Linked DNA regions of Marichromatium purpuratum 984. Each later gene encodes a partner of the first gene's protein in a complex. Links are inferred from orthologs where the notes say so. Each region holds a gene or a part of one and is shown in the gene's direction. Other genes may lie near its edges.

Region 1 (6,298 bases):
CGAGGTGCTCGATCCGCGTGGTGAACGCTACACCAAGCACAACATCGGCGAGCGGCTGAACATGCGCGACTTCATGGAGACGCTGCGCTCCAGCGGCGTCCAGACCGGTGGGCCGGCGGCGCTCGACGCGCGCGATCGTCAGGCCTTCGCCAATGCCCTCGACACCCTGCTCAGCCGCGCCGCACGCGCCGGCTGAGGGCGCGACGAATCGTTTCCAGGCGCGCTGTGCGTGCCGCACCTTCGACTGTCCCGAGTTGTCGCTGCTGATCGCCGATGCCGCACCCGCCGTCGATTCCGGAGCGCCCGTCGCGACGCCGCACCGTCATCCGCAATGGCTGTTTCTGGTGGTGCTCGACGGCGATCAGTGGATGGAGGTCGAGGGGCGGCAGGTGCGCGTCGAGCGTGGTCGCATGCTGATGCTGCCACCGGCGCGGTTGCATCGGCCACTGCCGCAGCGCGGCGTGCCGACCCAGCTGGTGCTGCTGATCGAGGACGACTGGCTTGCCGCATTGGCCGCCACCCAGGGGCTCGACCCCGAGGCGTTGCGGGTGCCGCTGCTCCAGCCGGTCGAGGGGCACGAGGTACTCGCGGTCGCCGAGCGGCTCGCCCGCGAGCATCTCGGGCGGCTGCCGGGACGCGCGGCGATGCTGCGCCTGCTCGCCGAGCAGCTGGCGCGTCTCTGTCTGCGCGCGCTGGCCGAGCGCCCGGCCAGCGCACGGACCGCGCGACTGGTCGAGCAAGCGGTGGTCTATGTCGAGACCCATCTCGCCGAGCCGCTCTCGCGCGAGCTGATCGCCGCCCATCTCGGGGTCTCGCGCGCCACCCTCGACCGGCTGCTGCGGACCCGGCTCGGCTGTAGTCCGCGCGAGCTGATCTATCGTTCGCGTCTGGCGCGTGCCCGCGCCCTGCTGGCGCACTCCGAGTGCTCGATCACCGAGGTCGCCGCCGAGTGCGGGTTCGCCTCGCCGTCGCACCTGGCCTCGCGCTTCCGTGTCGCCGAGGGCTGTTCGCCGCGTCGCTATCGGGCGCGATTGCGGCACGGGTGACGGATGTTGCGTCGGTGATGAAGGTCTGGTGAGACGGTCGTCGGCTAGTCTGGAGATCGTCCTCATCCACCGGAGATCATCATCATGTCCAACCCCTATCCACGGACCGATTTCGAGCAGGTCGCCGCGACCTGGGACAACAACCCGTTGATCCAGGAACTCGCCCGGGCGGTCCGTCTCGCCCTGGCCGGGCATTGCGCGCCGCGCCCGGGGATGCGGGTGCTCGATTACGGCTGCGGCACCGGTCTGGCGGCGCTCGCGCTCGCCGCCGAGGTCGCCGAGGTCGAGGGCTGGGACAGCAGCCCCGGGATGCTCGCCGAACTCGAAGCCAAGCGGTTGGCCGCTGGGCTCGACAACCTCCACATCCGTCAGGTCGATCTGGTCGACGAGCCGGCCCCGGCCAGTGGTTTCGACCTGATCCACTCGGCGATGGCGCTGCATCACGTGCCCGATGTCGGTGCCATGATCGCGCGTCTTGCGGGGCTGCTGGTCCCGGGCGGAACGCTCTTCCTGGTCGACCTCGATTGCGAGGACGGCAGCTTCCACGCCGACCACGAGGGCGTCTGTCACCACGGTTTCGACCGTGAGCGAATCGCCGAGATGCTTGTCGATGCCGGGCTGGAGCGGATCCGCGTTGAGACCGCCCACCGCCTGGTCAAGCCCGACGCCGCCGGTGTCGAGCGCACCTACTCGATGTTCTGCGCCAGCGCGGTGCGGGGCTGAGTTTCAGCTTCCAGCCGCCAGCGGTCAGCTTCCAGCCACCAGCCACCAGCCACCAGCCACCAGCTTCCAGCTTCCAGCCGCCAGTCGTCAGCCGCCAGCGATCAGCGATCAGCGATCAGCCGCCAGCGGTCAGTTGTTAGCCACCAGCGGGGAGCTAGCCAACCAACTGTCGAGCATGCGCGCCCACTGGCGGCTGGAAGCTGACCGCTGGTGGCTGACGCCTGGTCCCCCGACACACGGGTTTCTCGATCGCCCGACAATCGCATAGGATCTGCATCCGCTTCTGATGCTCGAAGGAGATGTTGCGCATGGCGATCCTGATTCTGGGTCTGGTCCTTTTTCTCGGTGGGCACTCGGTGTCCATCTTCGCCCCCGAGTGGCGCGCGCGCGTAGTGGCGCGTATCGGTGAGTTGCCGTGGAAGGCGCTCTATGGGCTGTTCGCGCTGTTCGGTTTCCTGGTGCTGGTGTGGGGCTACGGGCTGGCGCGTCAGGCGCCGATCCCGCTCTATGACCCGCCGGTCTGGCTGCGTCATATCAATCTGCTGCTGATGCTGCCGGTGTTCACCCTGCTGCTCGCGGCCTATCTGCCGGGGCGTATCCAGCGCACCCTCAAGCACCCGATGCTCGTCGCGGTGAAGCTGTGGGCGCTGGCGCACCTGCTGGCCAACGGCACCCTGGCCGATGTCCTGCTGTTCGGTGGCTTTCTCGCCTGGGCGGTGGCCGACCGCATCTCGCTCAAGCGTCGTCCGGCGCCCACCGTCTATGGCGCGCCGGCCTCGTCCTTCAACGATGCACTCGCCATCGTCGGCGGTCTGGTACTCTATCTTGCATTCATGTTCTGGCTGCATCGGGCGCTGCTGGGGGTCGCTCCGATCGGCTGACGCGGAGGTGCCGATGCGACAGATCCGGGTACAGCACGAGCCACTCGACCCACTGGCCGAGCAGGCCGTGCTCAACGACACCGACGGGCGGGTCGGCGCGGTGGTGAGCTTCACCGGGCTGATGCGCACGTTCGGCGCCGAGGGTGCGGTCGACGGCATGGTCCTCGAGCACTACCCGGGCATGACCGAGCAGGCGCTCGAAGCGCTCGCCGCGCAGGCCGAACGGGCCTGGCCATTGACCGATCTGGTGCTGGTGCACCGGGTCGGTCGGCTCGCCCCGGGCGATCCGATCGTCTTCGTCGGGGTGGGTAGCGCGCATCATGCGGCGGCCTTTCGTGCCTGCGAGTTCCTGATCGACGCCCTCAAGACCCGTGTCCCGCTGTGGAAGAAAGAGACGAGCGGCGCGGATGAGCACTGGGTCGAGGCCCGTGCCAGCGACGAGGCCGCGGCGCGGCGCTGGGACGAGACGACGACCCGCGACCCGGAGTGAGCGCCCTGGGCGAGGCGCTGTCGTCGTCTCCGCCCGTCACCTGACCCGCGTGTCTGGATCCCGGCTCACGCACGTTTCGCATCGGCGTTCAAGGATGGTGGCCGTGCCCGGCTCGATCCCGCTGTGGAGATCGACGGGCTGGAGGCGAAGTCTGTGCATGTACTGGTCGGTTCGGAACGCACCGAGCGCATCAGCGCGCGCCGGAGCCGAGGTATATGCTGCGACAAGACATGGCGCAAGCCGCCATCGACCAGACGGCCCTGGAGATCTACTGGGCCGGTCTCGACGGTCGGCTGGTCGAGGTCAATACCACCGTCGAGCGGTTGACCGGCGAGGGGCGCGAGCGGCTGATCGGCCAGCCGGTCGCCAGCATCGACACCAGCCTCGATGCCGCGGCCTGGTCGGCGCTGGTCGCGCGTCTGCGCCAGGTGCGTCACGAGCGGCGTGAGGGTGTACACCGACGCGTCGAGGGCGAGGAGTGTGCCGTCGAGGTGACGCTGTCACTGCTCGAGTGCGACGGCCAGCCCCTGGTGTGTGCCTTCGCCCTGGAGATCGGCCCTCGCAGCGCGGTCGAGATGGCGCTGCGCGAGAGCGAGCAGCGGCTGCGCTCGCTGATCAACGCCACCCCCGACATCATCTGCTTCAAGGACGGCGAGGGGCGCTGGCTGGAGGCCAACGACGCCGATCTCGCGCTGTTCTCGCTCACCGCCGTCGACTATCGCGGCAGGACCGACGCCGAGCTGGCCGAGTTCACCGACCCCTGCTATCGCGACGCCTTCCTCGCCTGTGAGTCGAGCGACGAGATCGCCTGGCGCGCCGGCCGGCTGTCGCGTGCCGAGGAGCGGATCACCCGCCCGGACGGGGTGACCAAGGTCTACGACGTGATCAAGGTGCCGGTGTTCGAGGACGACGGCCGGCGCAAGGGGTTGATCGTGCTCGGGCGCGACATCACCGAGCGCGACTGCTACGAGCGTGCGCTGCGCGACAGTGAGGAGCGTTTCGCGCTGGCGATGCGCGGCAGCGATGCCGGGCTGTTCGACTGGGACCTGCGCACCCGGCGGATCTATCTGTCAGCGCGCTGGAAGTCGATGCTCGGCTACGCCGAGCGCCAACTGCCCGACCGGCTCGAGACCTGGGAGCGGCTGGTCGACCCCAGGGATCGCGAGCGCTGCTGGCGCCGGCTGCGCGACTACATGAGTGGACGCTGCGACGACTTCGACCTCGAGATGCGGATGCGTCACAAGGAGGGGCACTGGGTCGATGTCCTGTCCCGCGCCTATCTGGTACGCGACCAGCGCGGTCGCGCGCTGCGCATGGTCGGCACCCAGATCGATATCTCCGCGCTCAAGCAGGCACAGCGTCAGGCCGAGACCGAGCGCAACCGTGCCAGGCAGTATCTCGACATCGCCGGGGTGATGTTCCTCGCACTCGACCTCGACGGCCACATCCTCTCGGTCAACCCGCGTGGCTGTAACGTGCTCGGTTGTGCCGAGTCGGAGCTGATCGGGCTCGACTGGTTCGCCCGCTTCCTGCCGCCGGGCGAGCGCGAGCGGCGTCACGGGCTGTTTCGCAAGATGCTCTCGGGCGCCCACCCGGAGACCGCCCTGACCGATGGTCCGATCCTGACCGCGCGTGGCGAGGAGCGGCTGATCGCCTGGCACCACAACCTGGTGCGCGATGGCGAGGGCACGGTGATCGGCACCCTGTCATCGGGCGAGGACGTCACCGAGCGCCGGCTCGCCGAGCGCGCGCTGCACGAGGAGCGCGCATTCCTGCAGCACGTGATCGACGGTATCGACGACCCGATCATGGTGATCGGTACCGATCACCACGTGTTGCGGATGAACCGCGTCGCCCAGCGACTCGCCGCGGTCGACGATGCCGGACTGCACGAGTGGGGCTGTCACCAGCTCGCCCCGCATCCCTGCGTGCCCGAGGACCCGCTGTGCCCATTGCGCACCATCCTCGAGAGCGGCGAGCCGTGCAAGATGCTGCGCCACCATCGGCTGCCCGACGGCGGCGTGCGTCAGTACGAGGTCGCCGCCAGCCCGCTGCTCGACGACACCGGCGAGGTGATCGGCATCATCGAGGTCTCGCGCGACATCAGCGACCACCTCGAGTTGCTCGACCGATTGCGCGAGCGCGAGAACAGCTATGCCCATCTCGCCCATCACGACCCGCTCACCGGACTGCCCAACCGGCTGCTGTTCGCCGATCGGTTGGAGCAGGCGATCCGGCTGGCGCACCGCGAGCACACCCGGCTGGCGGTGCTGTTCATCGACCTCGACGGCTTCAAGCACGTCAACGACAGCTTCGACCACAGCTATGGCGACCAGGTGCTCAAGGTGGTGGCGGGGCGGCTGCGGGCGCAGTTTCGCGAGGGCGACACCCTGGCGCGGATGGGCGGCGACGAGTTCACCCTGATCCTCAACGGCATCGCCCATCAGGACGACGCGGCACGGGTGGCGCGCGCCATCCTGCAGCTGTTCAAGGATCCCTTTGAGGTCGGCGAGCACTCGGTGTTCCTCGGCGCGAGCATCGGCATCAGCCTCTATCCCGAGCACGGCGCGCGCGCCGAGGACCTGGTGCGCAACGCCGACGCGGCGATGTATCGCGCCAAGGACGAGGGGCGCAACGGCTTTCGCTACTACTCCGAGGAACTCACCGCGCGCGCCTTCGAGCGGGTGCTGCTCGAATCGAGCCTGCACCGTGCCCTGGAGCGCGATGAACTCGAACTCTTCTACCAGCCGCAGCTCGACCTGGTGAGCGGCGAGCTGCGCGGGCTCGAGGCGTTGGTGCGCTGGCGTCATCCCGAGATGGGGCTGGTCTCGCCCGGCAAGTTCATCCCCCTGGCCGAGGAGTCGGGGATCATCATCGTCATGGGTGAGTGGATCCTCGAGCATGCCTGCACCCAGATGCGTGCCTGGCAGCAGGGCGGGCTGCTCGACGAGCAGGTGCTGATCAGCGTCAACCTCTCGCCCAAGCAGTTCGATCAGCACGCGCTCAGCGAGATGGTCGGCGGTATCCTCACCCGCACCGGTCTGTCACCGGCGGGACTCGAACTGGAGATCACCGAGTCGACGATGATGCGCTCGATCGAGCGCACCCGGCACGTGCTCGGCGCGCTGCGTGCGCTCGGCGTCAAGATCGCCATCGAC
Region 2 (7,455 bases), 140 kb from region 1 along the record:
GAGCGTCACCCGCTGGCGCCGGTCGAGCACGGTCAGGGGGTGATGGCCTGTCTCCACGACCTGCAGGAGATCCTCAAGGCGGTGACCGGGATGAGCGCGGTGTCGCTGGCGCCTGCCGCCGGCGCCCAGGGTGAGCTGACCGGAGTGGCGATGATCCGCGCCTATCACCTCGCGCGCGGCGATCACGCCCGCACCGAGATGCTGATCCCCGACGCCGCCCACGGCACCAACCCGGCCTCGGCGGTGATGTGCGGCTACCAGGCGCGCGAGATCCCCACCGGTCCCGACGGCGACGTCGACGTCGAGGCGCTGAAGGCAGCGGTGGGGCCGCAGACGGCGGGCATCATGCTCACCAACCCGAGCACCGTCGGGGTGTTCGATCGCAACATCGAGGAGATCGCCCGCATCGTCCACGACGCCGGCGGCCTGCTCTACTACGACGGCGCCAACCTCAACGCCATCCTCGGCAAGGTGCGTCCGGGCGACATGGGCTTCGACGTCATCCACATGAACCTGCACAAGACCTTCTCCACCCCGCACGGCGGCGGTGGTCCGGGCGCGGGTCCGGTGGGCGTCTCGGCGCGGGTCGCGCCCTATCTGCCGGTGCCGCTGGTCGAACGCGAGGGCGACGACTACCGCTGGCTGACCGAGGCCGACCGCCCCGAGACCATCGGTCGCATGACCGCCTTCGGCGGCAACATGGGCATCCTGCTGCGCGCCTATGTCTACGCGCGGATGCTCGGACGCGAGGGCATGGCGCGGGTGGCCGACTTCGCCACCCTCAACGCCAACTATCTGATGGCGCGGCTGCAGGCGGCGGGCTTCGAGCTGGCCTACCCGGAGCGGCGCGCCAGCCACGAGTTCATCGTCACCCTCAAGCGTGAGGCCAAGGAGTACGGCGTCACCGCGATGGACTTCGCCAAACGGCTGCTCGACCATGGCTTCCACGCCCCGACCACCTACTTCCCGCTGCTGGTGCCCGAGTGCCTGCTGATCGAGCCGACCGAGACCGAGACCCAGGAGTCGCTCGACGGCTTCGTCGAGGCGATGATCGCGATCCGTCGCGAGGCCCAGGAGGACCCCGAGAAGCTCAAGGGCGCGCCCTACACCATGCCGCGGCGCCGTCTCGACGACGTGCGCGCGGCGCGCCACCTCGACCTCGCCTGGACCCCACAGCAGGCCGACGGGGGCGGCGATGGCCAATAACGGCGGCAATCAGGGCTGGCGCCGGGTGGTGCGCGCCTTCGGCTACTCGATGAAGGGCTTCCGCGCCTGCTACGAGCTGGAGGAGGCGTTCCGCCAGGAGCTGTTCCTGCTGATCCCGCTGGTCCCGCTCGGGCTGTGGCTCGGCGAGACCCCGGTCGAGCGCGCCCTGCTCGTCGGCAGCCTGCTGGTGGTACCGATCGTCGAGCTGCTCAACTCGGCGATCGAGGCCAACGTCGATCGCATCGGCACGGAGCGCCACGAACTCTCGGGGCGCGCCAAGGACATCGCCTCGGCGGCGGTGTTCTCCAGCATCACCCTGTGCGTGGTGATCTGGGCCCTGCTGCTGGTGCCCAAGCTCTTTTGACCGCAGCGGCCGGCTACCAGCCGCCAGCCGTCAGCCCCGGCCACCAGTCCCGGTGGCTGGTGGCTGGCGGCTGACGGATGATTCAAGCGACGCTCCCCAGCGGGCGTCCGCGGGTAGCGATCATGAGCGGCAGCGGACCGCCGCGCCTCACTGGCGGCTGGTGGCTGGTGACTGACGACTGGCGGCTGGCGCAAACGGCGCTCGATCGCCTGGAGCGACCACCCAACCGAAACATCCTTGCTTCGCGCGCTTGGCGTCTTTGCGGTTCGAATCAGCGTCCAGCCATCAGCCCCGGCGGCTGACGACTGGCGACTGGTGGCTGACGACTGGCGGCTGGTGGCTGACGGCTGACGGCTGACGGCTGACGGCTGGCGCAAACGACGCTCGACTGCCTGCAGCGGCCATCCAACCGAAACATCCTTGCTTCGCGCGCTTGGCGTCTTTGCGGTTCGAGTCAGCGTCCAGCCATCAGCCCCGGCGACTGGCGGCTGGCGGCTGGCGGCTGGCGGCTGGCGGCTGGCGACTGGCGACTGGCGGCTGATAGCTGGCCGCTGGGAGCTACCCTCCCCCTTGCCAGCCCCGCAGCGGGCGGCGATGATGACCCGACGCGTGGCGTGTACACGCCCGTCTCGGATCACTGAGCCAGCAGGGAGTCTTGCCGCATGTCCCAGACGACCGGATCGCCCGAGTTCCTGCCACTGCGCATCGCGCTGATGACCGTCTCCGACAGTCGCGACCTCGCCAGCGACACCTCGGGGGCGCTGCTCGAGGAGGCCGCGCGCACGGCCGGGCACCAGGTGGTGACGCGCTGTGTCGTCGCCGACGACATCTACCGACTGCGCGCCCAGGTCTCGCAGTGGATCGCCGACCCCGCCGTCGATGTCGTGATCAGCACCGGCGGCACCGGGGTGACCGGCCGCGATAGCACCCCGGAGGCGCTGCGCCCGCTGCTCGACAAGGAGATCGAGGGCTTCGGCGAGCTGTTCCGACACTACTCGCTCGCCGAGATCGGCCCCTCCACGCTGCAGTCGCGCGCCTTCGCCGGGCTGGCCAACGCCACCTTCCTGTTCTGCCTGCCGGGCTCGACCGGGGCCTGTCGCACCGCCTGGGAGCGCATCCTCGCCCCCCAGCTCGACCGCCGCACCCGCCCCTGCAACTTCGCCCAGCTGCTGCCCCGTCTCCACGAACGTTGAGGTCCGCGATGTCCGCCAGTTGTCCCGCCTCTCCCCGCGCCCTGTCACTCGAGGCCGCGCTCGCGCGGCTGCTCGAACAGGCGCCGACACCCAGCACCAGCGAACCGGTGGCGCTCGCCGCCGCGCTCGGTCGGGTGCTCGCCGCACCGCTGCGCAGCCCGCTGGCGGTCCCGCACTGGGACCACAGCGCGATGGACGGCTATGCGCTGCGCCATGCCGACCTCGCCGCCGCCGACGGCTGGCTGCCGATCGGCCAGCGCATCACCGCCGGCACGGTCGGCACGCCGCTCGCGCCGGGCAGCGCGGCGCGGATCTTCACCGGTGCCCCGGTGCCCGAGGGCGCCGACACCGTGGTGATGCAGGAGCAGTGCGAGCGCGACGGCGAACGGGTACGCATCCCGCCCGAGTGCAAGGCGGGCGGCAACATCCGCCACGCCGGCGAGGACTTCGCCGCCGGCACCGAGGTGATCGCCGCCGGCACCCGGCTCGGCCCCCAGCACCTCGGGCTCGCCGCCAGCCTGGGGCTGGCCGAACTCATGGTGCGCCCCCGGCTGCGGGTGGCGATCGGTGCCAGCGGCGACGAGCTGGTCGCGCCCGGCGCACCGCTCGGCCCCGGCCAAATCTACGACTCCAACCGTCTCACCCTGGGGGCGATGCTCAGCGCGCTCGGCTGCGAGGTGATCGATCTCGGGCGCATCCCCGATGACCTGGAGGCGACCTGCGCGACCCTCGCCCGCGGCGCCGACGCGGCCGATCTGGTGATCGCCAGCGGCGGGGTCTCGGTCGGCGAGGAGGATCATGTACGCCCGGCCGTCGAGCGCATCGGCACACTCGCGCTGCACCAGGTGGCGATCCGCCCGGGCAAGCCGGTGGCCTTCGGGCGGGTCGGCGACACCCCGTTTTTCGGCAGCCCCGGCAACCCGGTCTCGCTGTTCGTCACCTGTGCGCTGCTGGTGCGCCCGCTGGTGCTGCGGATGCAGGGCGTCGGCGGCGACCTCGCGCCGCGTCGGCTCAGGCTGCCCGCCGCCTTCGCCTGGCCGCGCCCGGACAAGCGCCGCGAATTCCACCGCGCCCGGCTGGTCGAGGACGACAGCGGACAGCCCCGGGTCGAGGTCTTCGCCAGCCGCTCCTCGGCCTCGCTGCGCTCGCTGGTGTGGGCCGACGGGCTGGTCGACCTCGCCCCCGGGGTGACGATCGCCCCGGGCGACCCGGTCGAGTTCATCCCCTTCACCGAGCTGCTGCACTGAGAGCGCGATGATCCACGTCCGCTACTTCGCCAGCCTGCGCGAGCGCATTGGTCACGACGAGGAGCACATCGAACTCCCCGCCGGGGTCGACACCCTGGGCGCGCTGGTCACGCACCTGAGCGCGCGCGGCGCCCCCTGGCGCGAGGCCCTCGCAGCCACCCCTCGGCTGATGATGGCGCGCAACCAGACCCTCGCCCGCGCCGAGACCGAGATCAGCGACGGCGACGAGATCGGGCTCTTCCCACCGGTGACGGGGGGGTAGCGCGTCGGGGAGATGAACCGCGAAGATGAACCGCGAAGGCGCTAAGGACGCGAAGGAGAGGAGTGCCTCCAGCCGTCAGCCACCGGAGCTGGCGGCTGGGAGCTGACAACTCAGGTCCGGACGTAGGTTGGGTTGCCATCGGCAACCCAACACCGGACAGCGATAGAACAATAGACGCACGGGCAACCCAACCGGCAAAAACTTTGCGCGCTTGGCGCCTTTGCGGTTCAGTCTTTAGCTGTTCGGTCTTCTGCGCCGACGAGGGTTGGGTTGCCGTCCTGGCAACCCAACCAACGTACCGGCGATTGGCGGGACGATCAGCCGGTGGCGCGGCGGATCCACTCGACGCGCTTGTGCATCACGCCGTAGTAGACCACCGGGATCACCACCAGGGTGAGGACGGTGGAGACGAACAGACCGAACAGCAGCGACACCCCGAGCCCGGAGAAAATCGGGTCGTCGAGGATGAAGGCCGCACCGGCCATCGCCGCGACCGCGGTGAGCGCGATCGGTCGGGCTCGGACTACCGCCGAGTCGATCACCGCCGAGGCGAACGCCTTGCCCTCGCGCACCTGCTGGTTGATGAAGTCGACCAGCAGGATGGAGTTGCGCACGATGATGCCGGCCAGGGCGATCATGCCGATCATCGAGGTGGCGGTGAACTGGGCGCCGAGCAGGGCGTGCCCGGGCATGATCCCGATGATGGTCAGCGGGATCGGCGCCATGATCACCAACGGCACCAGATAGCTGCGGAACTGCGCCACCACCAGCAGATAGATCAGGATCAGTCCGACCCCATAGGCAGCACCCATGTCGCGGAAGGTCTCGTAGGTGATCTGCCACTCGCCGTCCCACTTGAGGCTGTACTCATAGGGGTTGTCCGGCTGCTGCAGGAACCACTGATCGAACCCGATGCGCTCGTCGAGCGCGGCGGAGATGGCGAACATACCGTAGAGCGGGCTGTCGGTATCCCCGGCGACGTCCGAGGTGACATAGACCACGGGCAGCAGATCCTTGTGGTAGACGCTGTGCTCGCGCTCGGTCTCGACCACCTCGACGATCTCCGAGAGCGGCACCAGAGCACCACCCTCGGCGCGCACCCGCAGCGCCAGCACCTGCTCGACGTCGGCCTTGTCGGCCTCGCTGTACTCGACGCGGATCGGCACCGCGTACTTGACCCCGGCGCCGTGCAGATAGCTCATGTCGTCGCCGTCGAGCACGCTCGCCAGCGCCTGGGCGATGCTCGACTGCGCCACCCCGAGCCGCGCGGCCTTGGCGCGATCGACCACCACCACCAACTTGGTGGCCGGGTATTCGACCGAGTCGTCGACGTCGACGACGCCCGGGGTCGACTCGAACAGCGCCCGCACCGCCCGCGCGGTCTCGATCTGACCGCTGTAGTCCAGACCGTAGACCTCGGCGACCAGCGGCGAGAGCACCGGCGGACCGGGCGGGATCTCGACGATCTTGGCCACCGCACCGTGACGCTCGGCGATCTCCTGCAGCGGCGCGCGCAACGCCAGCGCGATCTCGTGGCTCTGGCGATCACGATGATGCACATCGACCAGGTTGACCTGCAGGTCACCGAGGTGTGCGCCCTCGCGCAGATAGTACTGACGCACCAGACCGTTGAAGTTGATCGGCGCGGCGGTGCCGGCGTAGGACTGGAAGTCGGTGACTTCCTCGACCCCGGAGAGATAGTCGCCCATCTCGGCGAGCACCTGGGCGGTGTGCTCGAGACTGGTGCCCTCGGGCATGTCGAGCACCACCTGGAACTCGCTCTTGTTGTCGAAGGGCAGCATCTTGAGGATCACGGTGCGGTTGACCGCGAGGCTCACCGAGGCGGCGATCAGCGCGAAGATGCCGAACAGCAGGAACCAGCGGTTACGCCAGCCGCGTCGCCCCTCAAGGAAGGGGGTCATGATCCAGACGAAGAAGCGGGCCAGTCGGCCACCGGCGGCATCCTCTTCCTGGTGACCGGCCGCGGCCCGTGGGTCGGCGTCGTAGTGGCGCGCGAGCATGGCGTTGGTCATCCACGGGGTGAAGACGAAGGCCACCACCAGCGAGATCAGCATGCCCATCGAGGCGTTGATCGGGATCGGGCTCATGTAGGGGCCCATCAGACCGCTGACGAAGGCCATCGGCAGCAGCGCCGCGATCACCGTGAAGGTGGCAAGGATGGTCGGCCCGCCGACCTCGTCGACCGCGCCCGGGATCAGCTCGAGCAGGCGACGGCGCGCGCCGCTGGCGTGCAGCGCCATGTGACGGTGGATGTTCTCGACCACCACGATGGCGTCGTCGACGAGGATGCCGATCGAGAAGATCAGCGCGAACAGCGACACCCGGTTGAGGGTGAAGCCCCAGGCGAGCGAGGCGAACAGGGTCAGCGCCAGAGTGACGATCACCGCCGCGCCGACGATCACCGCCTCGCGCCAGCCGATGGTCAGCCACACCAGCAGGATCACCGAGCTGGTGGCGAAGATCAGCTTGGTGATCAGCTTCTTGGCCTTGTAGTCGGCGGTCTGGCCGTAGTCGCGGGTGATGGTGAACTCCACCCCGTCGGGGATGAAGATGCCGCGCAGCTGCTCGAGCCGCTCGGTCACCCGCCCGGCGACGTCGACGGCATTGATGCCGGGGAGCTTGGCCACCGCGATGGTCACCGCCGGCACGCTGCCGGCCAGCTCCAGCCCGGTGTGCGTGGCGCCGAGCCCGGCGCCCATGCGCACCGAGGTGGTCGGCTGCTGCGGCCCGAGTTCGACCCGGGCGACGTCACGCAGATAGACCGGACGCCCGGCGTGCAGCCCGACCACCAGATCGGCGATCTCCTGCGGGCTGGTGAGGAAGGTGCCGGCCTGCACCAGCAACTCGCGGTTGTCAGCGGTCACCGACAGGTTGTCCCTGGTGGCATTGCCGGCCTGTAGCGAGCGGCGCAGGTCGTCGAGATCGATGTCGTACCCGGCCAGCGCCTGCGGGTCGAGCAGCACCCGCACCACCTGGTCGGCGGCACCGACGGTGTAGACGTCACGGGTGCCGGGGACGCGCTTGATCTCCTGCTCGATGGCATGCGCCACCTGCCCGAGTTCAAAGGCGCCAACGGCGGGATCGTCCGACCACAGGGTGGCGGTGAGGATGGGCACGTCGTCGATGCCCTTGGGCTTGACGATCGCGCTGCCGACGCCGAGG

What was found. The genes of interacting proteins can lie anywhere in the genome.
Region 2: the proteins of MARPU_RS00170 (region 1) and moaD are in contact, whole or in part, in a crystal structure (PDB 1FMA), measured with the Escherichia coli proteins. The link is inferred for Marichromatium purpuratum 984 from one-to-one orthologs.

What each region holds. Positions count from the first base shown.
Region 1 is NZ_CP007031.1:35,611-41,908, forward strand. The notes cover bases 1,589-4,401. They hold MARPU_RS00170 (molybdenum cofactor biosynthesis protein MoaE), read left to right. Parts: upstream 1,589-2,663; coding sequence 2,664-3,140; downstream 3,141-4,401. Other genes in these bases: MARPU_RS00160 (class I SAM-dependent methyltransferase), read left to right, coding at 1,589-1,769; MARPU_RS00165 (NnrU family protein), read left to right, coding at 2,078-2,650; MARPU_RS16445 (EAL domain-containing protein), read left to right, coding at 3,356-4,401. In the rest of the region: MARPU_RS00150 (YaiI/YqxD family protein), read left to right, coding at 1-196; MARPU_RS16440 (helix-turn-helix transcriptional regulator), read left to right, coding at 255-1,046; more of MARPU_RS00160, read left to right, coding at 1,131-1,588; more of MARPU_RS16445, read left to right, coding at 4,402-6,298. UniProt on the Escherichia coli protein: Converts molybdopterin precursor Z to molybdopterin. This requires the incorporation of two sulfur atoms into precursor Z to generate a dithiolene group. The sulfur is provided by MoaD.
Region 2 is NZ_CP007031.1:180,150-187,604, reverse strand. Bases 2,940-5,644 are described here. They hold moaD (molybdopterin converting factor subunit 1), read left to right. Parts: upstream 2,940-4,017; coding sequence 4,018-4,272; downstream 4,273-5,644. Other genes in these bases: MARPU_RS00830 (efflux RND transporter permease subunit), read right to left, coding at 4,590-5,644; MARPU_RS00840 (molybdopterin molybdotransferase MoeA), read left to right, coding at 2,940-4,010. Outside these bases: aminomethyl-transferring glycine dehydrogenase subunit GcvPB, read left to right, coding at 1-1,206; MARPU_RS00850 (diacylglycerol kinase), read left to right, coding at 1,196-1,570; moaB (molybdenum cofactor biosynthesis protein B), read left to right, coding at 2,233-2,763; more of MARPU_RS00840, read left to right, coding at 2,772-2,939; more of MARPU_RS00830, read right to left, coding at 5,645-7,455. UniProt on the Escherichia coli protein: Involved in sulfur transfer in the conversion of molybdopterin precursor Z to molybdopterin.